DNA from 4 places in the Pantoea sp. NSTU24 genome. Region 1 is predicted to be linked to each of the others. Evidence: predicted binding sites of a transcription regulator. Region 1 holds the regulator's gene; each other region holds the start of a gene.
What was found. The regulator LexA, encoded in region 1, represses DNA repair genes until DNA is damaged. The targets are predictions, from matches to a motif close to TNCTGTATGTACATACAGNA.
Positions count from the first base shown of each region.

Region 1 (2,200 bases):
ATGGTGTCGCAGACACTGGGCGCGCAAAGTGAGTAAGTCGGCCTTCGAATCGTAAGGCAAAACATACATAATAGGCCGGGTCGGATCCAGGCCATGTTCTGAAACGGGATCGGCCGGAATGGCCTTACTTTTTACCAAAAACGACAGTGGTAAATTAAGCAGTTTGTAATAAAGTTTACGCCAACCTGACATAGACAACATGAAGCCTCTTGTTAGCAAAGCGCCGCAAGCATACCAGAAAGCGCAGCGAAGATCTGTGGTGGTGCTAATTGCACGCAGCCCAGACATTGACGTCAATACGATGAAAGGGTTCCCCCATCATGGCAAATAATGCCACCGGACTTATCAGAATAGTTAAAGCCGCAGGTTACTCATGGCAGGGGCTGCGTGCCGCCTGGCAGCATGAAGCGGCATTTCGTCAGGAAGCGCTGGCCGCGCTGGTTGCCATCGTCATCGCCTGCTGGCTGGATGTGGATGTGGTTTCCCGTATCCTTATGATTGGATCGGTGGTGCTGGTAGTGATTGTTGAAATCCTTAACAGCGCGATTGAATCCGTGGTGGATCGCATTGGTCAGGAGCATCATCCCCTGGCTGGTCGGGCGAAAGATATGGGATCGGCCGCGGTGCTAATCACCATTCTGCTGGCTCTGTTTGTCTGGATCGCGCTGCTCTGGTCACATTTGCGATAAGCGTTCCATATCGCGTCGGAAGCCGCGTTTTGCGGGACAATCGGTTTCCATTTCGCCAATACCTGTATATACTCACAGCGACTGTATAAACAACCAGGGGGCGGGATGAAAGCATTAACCAGCAGGCAGCAGCAGGTCTATGACCTGATTCGCGACCATATTACTTCAACAGGCATGCCGCCTACGCGTGCCGAGATTGCCGCGCAGCTGGGATTCCGTTCGCCGAACGCGGCAGAAGAGCATCTGAAAGCGCTGGCGCGTAAAGGCGTCATCGAGATCGTGTCCGGTGCCTCGCGCGGCATCCGTCTGCTGATGGAAGAAGAAGCCTCTGAAGGCTTACCGCTGATTGGCCGGGTCGCTGCCGGTGAGCCAATCATGGCGCAGGAACATATCGAAACCCACTACAAGGTGGATCCGGGCCTGTTTAAGCCGTCGGCTGACTTCCTGCTGCGCGTCAGCGGAATGTCGATGAAAGATATCGGGATTATGGATGGCGATCTGCTCGCCGTGCATAAAACCCAGGATGTGCGTAACGGACAGGTCGTGGTGGCGCGCATTGATGATGAAGTCACAGTGAAACGCTGGAAAAAGCAGGGGGCTATTGTCCATCTGCTGCCTGAAAACAGTGAGTTTGACCCGATTGTGGTTGATACCCGTGCGCAGTCGCTGACTATTGAAGGTCTGGCAGTGGGTGTCGTTCGCAACGGCGAGTGGCTCTGATTTTTCTGCCCGCGTGCATTCGCCCTCTCTGATGCTATTCTGTCTGCCCTAATTTTGTCGCGGCCCTGTTTGCGCAGCGACACTGAGCACGGAACGGCGAATGCGCTTTATTACGTCAACCGATAAAAATCTCTGGCGGCTTGCGCTGCCGATGATCCTGTCAAATATCACCGTACCCTTACTGGGTGTGGTCGATACCGCTGTTATTGGTCATCTCGACAGCCCTGTCTATCTTGGTGGGGTCGCGGTCGGGACCACTGTCACCAGTTTTCTCTTTATGCTGCTGCTTTTTCTGCGGATGAGCACCACGGGCCTTACGGCCCAGGCGCTGGGTGCGGGCGACAAAACGGCGCTGGCGCGGGCGCTGGTCCAGCCACTGATTATTGCGCTGCTGGCAGGGGTGCTGTTTATCGCCTTACGCTATCCGGTTATCCAGCTGGCGACACAGCTGGTCGGCGGCAGTCCCGACGTCCTGGCGCAGGCGGCACGGTTTATTCAGATCCGCTGGCTCAGTGCGCCAGCTACGCTGGCAAACCTGGTGATTCTGGGCTGGCTGCTGGGCGTGCAGTATGCACGCGCGCCGGTGATCCTGCTGGTGGTAGGGAATCTGGTCAATATCGTGCTCGATCTCTGGCTGGTCATGGGGCTGCACTGGGGTGTTGCGGGTGCGGCCACCGCCACGGCGCTGGCCGAATATATTACGCTGGGCGTTGGCAGCATCATGGTCTGGCGGGTACTGAAACTGCACGGCATCACGCCAGCCCTGCTGAAACAGAGCTGGCGCGGTGACA
Region 1 is NZ_JBKIWZ010000001.1:3,529,204-3,531,403, forward strand. Features, by position in the region: gene plsB (glycerol-3-phosphate 1-O-acyltransferase PlsB) at 1-192, opposite strand, end outside; gene ACLHDD_RS16735 (diacylglycerol kinase) at 321-689, shown strand; gene lexA (transcriptional repressor LexA) at 795-1,409, shown strand; gene dinF (MATE family efflux transporter DinF) at 1,510-2,200, shown strand, end outside.

Region 2 (2,200 bases), on a different contig from region 1:
CCGCATTTTCTGGAACCGTCTGGACGCCGATCGCTTTACCGCGCTGGTGCAGGGGCTCGACAGCCAGGCCGTGACCGCCAAGACGGTGCTCGGCTACTGCGATGGTCGCAAAATGTATCAGTTTTCGGGCGAACTGCGCGGCACCATCGCCGCAGAACCTGCTGGCACGCGCGGCTTTCAGTGGGACTGCGTGTTTGTCCCCGAAGGCTATGACCAGACCTTTGCAGAAATGGGTGAACTTAAAAATGAGATCTCAATGCGCCGTATCGCGCTGGATCGCTTTGCCACCTTTTTAAAAACCTCGCGGAGCGTGGCATGAAACCTGAACTTAAGCGTGCTTATGACTCCGGCAAACTGATCCTGTTCGCCGGGGCGGGTATCTCGCGCAATTTCGGCCTGCCGGAGTGGCATGAACTGATTGCGCATCTTGCCAACGAGCTGGGTTACGACCCGAAAATCTTTAACACCTACGGAACCCACCTGTCGCTGGCGGAGTATTACAAACAGAAAAAAGGCTCGCTCGGCCCGCTGCGTAGCTGGATGGATCGTGAATGGCATCGTCCGGATATCGATGTCCGGTCTTCGGAAATTCACACCATGATCACCCAGGGAAATTTCTCCCGTATCTACACGACGAATTATGACCGCTGGCTGGAAGCAGCGCACGACGCCAACGGTGTGCCTTACTACAAAGTAGCCAATGCGGCCGACCTGGTCTCTCTCACCGAGGATAAACGCCACATCATCAAGCTGCACGGTGACTTTGACGATGACACCTCCATCGTGCTCGATGAGAGCAGCTATTTTGAACGCCTTTATTTCGACTCGCCGCTCGACATCAAACTGACGCACGATGTCATGGGCAATTCGGTACTCTTTGTCGGCTACAGCATCAGCGATTTCAATATCCGCCTGCTGTTCTACCGCCTGACCAAAATGTGGGGACGTACCGGGCTGGCGACCGCGCGGCCCAAATCCTACCTGTTCACCAACCGGAACAACCCGGTGGCGAAAGAGGTGCTGGGGCAGTGGGGGATCGAGGTGATCGTCTCCGAAGAGGACGATCCGCGCAAAGCGCTGGCGATGTTTCTTGAGGAGCTGCTGGTGTAGTGAGCACTGGCACAAGAAAAATAAAAAACCTGTGCGTGGACAAGGTTAGCCTGCGCACAACCCGTAAACGCTATTCTCTGCTGGCAATGCATTACCGGCATGATATACTGTATGTATACACAGTACCTGAGGGCGAAAAAGATGGCTGTTGAAACAAAATTTGTAGTAGTCAGAAAGGGTGAAGAGAAGATGACGTTTGCCAATAAGAAAGAGGCCGATGCCTACGACAAAATGCTCGATATGGCCGAAGCCTTCACCGACTGGCTGTTACAGCAGCAGCCTGATATGGGCGAATCTCAGGCAGAAACGCTGGGCCTGCTGATGGCCGATCAGAAAGATGCTGTTCAGCATATCCTGCGCACCAGCAAACTGCCGACAGTGGCGGCCAGCGCATCGAAGTCTGGCGCCGTTTCCGATCAGGATGCCAGCGAGCAGGCAGACGAGCCCGCGACAAAGAAAGTGCGCGCCGTTAAAGCCGCCTGATCGCCACAACGCCGGAAGCCACCCTTCCGGCGTTGTCGTTTCTGGCCTGCGCGGCCTCAGACCGCCTTGTTTTCCGCGTGGCTGACCTGGTAACGGGTGCTCCTGCCGCCGCCTTCCAGTTTGTAAAGACAGCCTTTTTCCACCAGTTCGGCCAGATGTCGCGTCGCGGTTGCCTTACTTACTTTCGCGACTTTCTGATACTGACTGGCGCTGATGCCCAGCTCGAAACCCTGCTCCCCGCCATCCAGCAACCGGTTCATCACCTTTACCTGTTCAGGGCTTAAACCGGTTCCCTGATGCCGCAGCCAGAAACGTGCCTTTTTCTGCGTGCGTTCGATAACCTGCATCGCCTGCTGCAGGCTCTCATCCAGAATATCCAGAAACCACACCAGCCAGGGTGTGATGTCGAGGTCGCCTTTTTGCGTCTGTTCAAGAATTCGGTAATAGCCGGTTCGCTGCGCCAGGATAGCGGAAGACATGGCATAAAGGCGAATGCTCTGACTGTCCGCCTGCGCCAGCGCCAGATCGGTTAATGCACGGGTGATACGACCATTGCCATCATCAAACGGGTGCAGAGTGACAAACCACAAGTGGCTGATGGCGGCGC
Region 2 is NZ_JBKIWZ010000003.1:264,362-266,561, reverse strand. Features, by position in the region: gene ACLHDD_RS19810 (non-canonical purine NTP pyrophosphatase) at 1-319, shown strand, start outside; gene ACLHDD_RS19805 (SIR2 family protein) at 316-1,110, shown strand; gene ACLHDD_RS19800 (YebG family protein) at 1,252-1,593, shown strand; gene ACLHDD_RS19795 (Fic family protein) at 1,650-2,200, opposite strand, start outside.
Region 2: the regulator LexA is predicted to act here: its motif matches at 1,216-1,235, upstream of ACLHDD_RS19800 (YebG family protein).

Region 3 (2,200 bases), 2.8 Mb from region 1:
CAGACGCAGGGGTACCCGCAGCAGCTGGTGTGGCAACGGCAGGCGTGACGCCGGCCGCTTCGACGGTGGCCGTGACGGCTGCGCTGGTTGCTGCGGCGGCTTTAGCCAGCAGCGGGTCTGGCTGTGACGGCGCGGACGCGGTACGTGGCGCAGAGAGCAGCACATCGTCGTCCTGCTCCGCCCCACTCATCTCAGGCAGATCGGCGAATTCGTGCGCATCACGATCGTCATCCTCTTCCTGCCACGGCTCATCGTGACGTGAGCGATTACTGGCAAACGTCAGCACACCCATTACTACGCCACCAATCCGTTCTGCAATGGTGAGCCATGACCAGCCGGTATAGAGCGTAATACCCGCCGCCCAGACGCAGAGCAGCATCAGCGTGCCGCCCGCCGGACTGAACCAGGGAGCGATTGCGTTACTGACCAGGCTGCCAATTACGCCGCCGGAGGCGAAGTACCAGATATCGTCGGCATTCAGCGCCGCCATACCACAGGTCGTCACCACCAGCGCAAGCACGCCAATTAAGCGCAGCCCGACAGCAAAATAGTCGAAATAGTCCTGATTGTCGCGCTGCCGGAAAGCAATCCAGCACAGCCCCAGGATAACGGGCGGAATGGCATACGCCATCACACCAAAGATGAAGAGTAAGGTGTCGGCCAGCCAGGCACCGGGGCTGCCGCCGAGATTGTGAATGGGTTCATGCCAGGCCGTCTGCGACCAGCTCGGGTCGGAAGGATTAAAACTGACCAGAGAAACCATCAGGTAGATGGCAAACAGCGCCACCAGAATGAGCATCGCTTCCAGCAGACGACGTCCACTGCTCAGCGACTGTAACGAAACGTCTTTGTCTTCTGTGTATTCCTGGCTCAAGAGGACTCTCCAGGTGCCTGTAAAGTAAGAAGCAACAGCGTCGGGCAAACCCGACGCTGATCCTGTATGAATTCACAGGAGTGTACCGAAATCTCACAGGTTTTGCACCTGCGCCGCATCAGCGGGTTTTGATCACCAGCCGGTTACTCTGTTTGACCTCTTCCATCACCACATAGGTTCGCGTGTCGTTTACGCCCGGCAGGCGCAGCAGGGTTTCACCGAGCAGCTTACGATAGGCAGACATATCAGGAACGCGGGTTTTCAGCAGGTAGTCAAAATCACCAGAAACGAGGTGACACTCTTGAGTTTCCTCAAGTTTTTGTACGGCGGCGTTAAATTGTTCAAACACATCCGGCGCACCACGATTCAGAGTAATCTCAACAAATACCAGCAGAGAGGCATCGAGATAGTGCGGGTTCAGTTGTGCGGTATAGCCAAGGATGAATCCCTGACGTTCGAGGCGGCGCACGCGCTCAAGACATGGCGTAGGCGATAAGCCTACGCGTTTGGAAAGCTCTACGTTTGAAATGCGACCATCTTTCTGAAGTTCGTTCAGAATATTCCTGTCAATTCTGTCGAGGTCTTTCCCGGGGCGTTTCTTATTGTCTACCATTATTATTGTCTCTCTTCATTCCTTCCCTTTACCTGCCACGCCCTGAAAACGCTCATTGTTCGGGGCATTTCTGAAGTGAGCTAACAGAGCCTGAGTAATAAGACTTATCGATATGACGCATGCTGTCTGTCCACATCATGCGTCATTATCCATATCAGGCTGCTTTTATCCGGCGTTACATGCAAAACAGGCGATGAAAACCTGTTTTGTGCCGATAAATGTTATTCACTTCTGATAATGTTTTCGCAAATGCGCAGGCGATTGTCAAAGTAAAATCACCAAATTCAGGACAAGATGCCAGACAGACCGCTGGGTATCTGTTTTTAAATGAATATTTTTCCGCTCATGCACCGGTTTAACCCGAGTTTTGCCCCCTTTTAGCGCATCACGCAGGCAAAACTGCCACTCATCGTCTACGCCGTTTGCAGCTATCGTTAACAAAATTGGCTAAGCCTTGTCATTGCCGCCAGATATTCCCTACAATCGCAGGCTATGTCAGCCGAATGAAACTGAGGAACGCATGAGTACGGCCAAACACAGTAAGTTACTCATTCTGGGCTCCGGCCCAGCGGGTTATACCGCAGCCGTTTATGCTGCACGCGCCAACCTGAATCCGGTGCTGATCACCGGTCTGGAAAAAGGCGGACAGCTGACCACCACTACCGAGGTAGAAAACTGGCCGGGCGACCCGCACGATCTGACAGGTCCATCGC
Region 3 is NZ_JBKIWZ010000001.1:751,588-753,787, reverse strand. Features, by position in the region: gene ACLHDD_RS03735 (DNA translocase FtsK 4TM domain-containing protein) at 1-874, opposite strand, end outside; gene lrp (leucine-responsive transcriptional regulator Lrp) at 993-1,487, opposite strand; gene trxB (thioredoxin-disulfide reductase) at 2,008-2,200, shown strand, end outside.
Region 3: the regulator LexA is predicted to act here: its motif matches at 935-954, upstream of ACLHDD_RS03735 (DNA translocase FtsK 4TM domain-containing protein).

Region 4 (2,200 bases), 2.4 Mb from region 1:
GCGCTCCGCATAGGCACAGACGGCTTCGCGCATCTGGTCATAATCGGAGATGCGGCTGCCAAACGAACGTGAACACATGATTTGCTGCTTATCCGGTGTCACTGATTCCAGTTCCAGGCAGGATTCGCCACGCAGTTCTCTGACGGTGCGCTCCATCACCACGCTGAACTGTTTGCGAATGGATTCGGTGCTTTGATCGGCCAGATCTTTCGCCGTCATGACGCCCATGGCGTTGAGTCGTTTGCCGATTCGGTGCCCCACGCCCCAGACGTCAGCCACATCGACCAGTGCCAGCAGCTTTTTCTGTCGTTCGGGGTCCGATAAATCGACAATGCCGCCGGTTTTACTCCACTTTTTGGCCGCAAAATTCGCCAGTTTTGCCAGCGTTTTGGTCTGTGCAATGCCGACGCCGACGGTCAGATGGGTCTCTTTGCGGATCCGTTCTTTGACCTGTCGGCCAAAGGTCTCCAGCGCTGTGCAGTTCTGCACGCCGGTGAGATCCATAAACGCCTCGTCGATCGAGTAGATTTCTACCGAGGGGGCCATCTCTTCGAGGATGGTCATCACCCGATGGCTCATGTCGGCATAGAGCGCGTAATTTGAGCTGAAGACCTGTACCGCGTGACGCGTCAGCTCTTCGCGCATTTTAAAATAGGGTGCACCCATTTTAATGCCAGCTTTCTTTGCCTCGGCGCTGCGCGCAATCACACAGCCGTCATTGTTCGACAGCACCACAACCGGTTTACCTTTCAGATCGGGCCGGAAAACGGTTTCGCATGATGCATAGAAGCAGTTCACATCGACCAGCGCGAACATGGTCAGTGCGTCGCTTTAATCACAAAGGTAACAACACCAAACACTTCCAGCACATCTTCGGTCTGAATAGCGATCGGTTTGAATTTAGTATTCATCGGCATCAGTTGCAGGCAGGGGTGAAGCTGAAGACGCTTAACGGTAAATTCGCCGTCGACGGCGGCGACCACGATATCGCCATGGGCGGCGGTAAGGGAACTGTCGACCACCAGCATATCGCCATCGTTGATGCCCGCCTCAATCATCGACTCGCCGCTGACGCGGACAAAATAGGTGGCGCTGGGATGCTGGACCATCAGCGCATTCAGGTCGATGCGCTGTTCAACATAATCCTGCGCCGGTGAGGGAAAGCCGCACGGGACACGTTCGATATAGAGCGGCAGCGGCAGGATAGCGAGCATGTCCGCAGGTTTAATGAATTCCACAATGTTACTCCTTTTTTCATGTTACTGTATATAAATACAGTAATAGCTATTTCCCCCTTTAATCAAGTGCTCTGGCCCTTTTTTAAGTAAAACACCTGATGACCCGACACTTTTTTTTAATCGCTGTTTTTTCAGTGCCGGGATAGTAAACAAAATCGGGTTACTTTCAGCGCAGCGGCAACATATTGCTCTGCCTTGCTCACAGTAACGCCTCTTATAAATTACGCCGTGAATTATTCTGACTTAAGGAAAATCTGACATCTGCTTTCCGGTTCAGACAGACGTTTGAATATAGAGGTTGAGAGGGTTATTCTGCCTTTTTTCAGGCATGGAGGAGTTATGGCAGACGACGATCGCATCAGAAAGCTGGAAGAGACCGTTGCACAGCTAACAGTTGAGACCACAGTATTAAAAGCGATACTGGGCCAGCAAATAGCGCTGAATAATCTCAATTACAAAGGGAAATTTGACGATGTGCTGGCGGCGCTGGCGAAGGAATATGCCGAACGCGGACTGGAGGACGGTAATAATCGGGCCATCCATGATGCCCTGAGACAATATATTAAGTATGAGCCGCCAGGCATGGAATAGACGCCCCTCCGGCAGCGTCTGCCTGCCGGATGTTACCGGCGCGGCTGAACGCTGCTCCGGCCCATCGTAAATACGTCAGGCGCACCTCCCGGATTTACACTCCGCTGTCACTCTCCAGCGCATCCTGAATCGCATCAGCCAGATTCGCTATTTCATTCGCCACAGCCTGCAGATCCCAGGAGGTCTTCGAGCCGGTTGCAGACGTTGAGGCGCTGACGGACTCTTTTGCTACAGAGAGCGCAGCCGCAACAGCGATCGCGCGTTTATGTTGTTCCTGGGTGATACCTGCCGGAGGGAGTGCAAAATAGTCGTGGACCATGATCGTTTCCTTGCAATGGATAAGGGGGTCAACCTTAGCGGTCTGAACCGGA
Region 4 is NZ_JBKIWZ010000001.1:1,150,743-1,152,942, reverse strand. Features, by position in the region: gene umuC (translesion error-prone DNA polymerase V subunit UmuC) at 1-816, opposite strand, end outside; gene umuD (translesion error-prone DNA polymerase V autoproteolytic subunit) at 819-1,238, opposite strand; gene ACLHDD_RS05680 (hypothetical protein) at 1,578-1,829, shown strand; gene ACLHDD_RS05675 (hypothetical protein) at 1,924-2,148, opposite strand.
Region 4: the regulator LexA is predicted to act here: its motif matches at 1,261-1,280, upstream of umuD (translesion error-prone DNA polymerase V autoproteolytic subunit).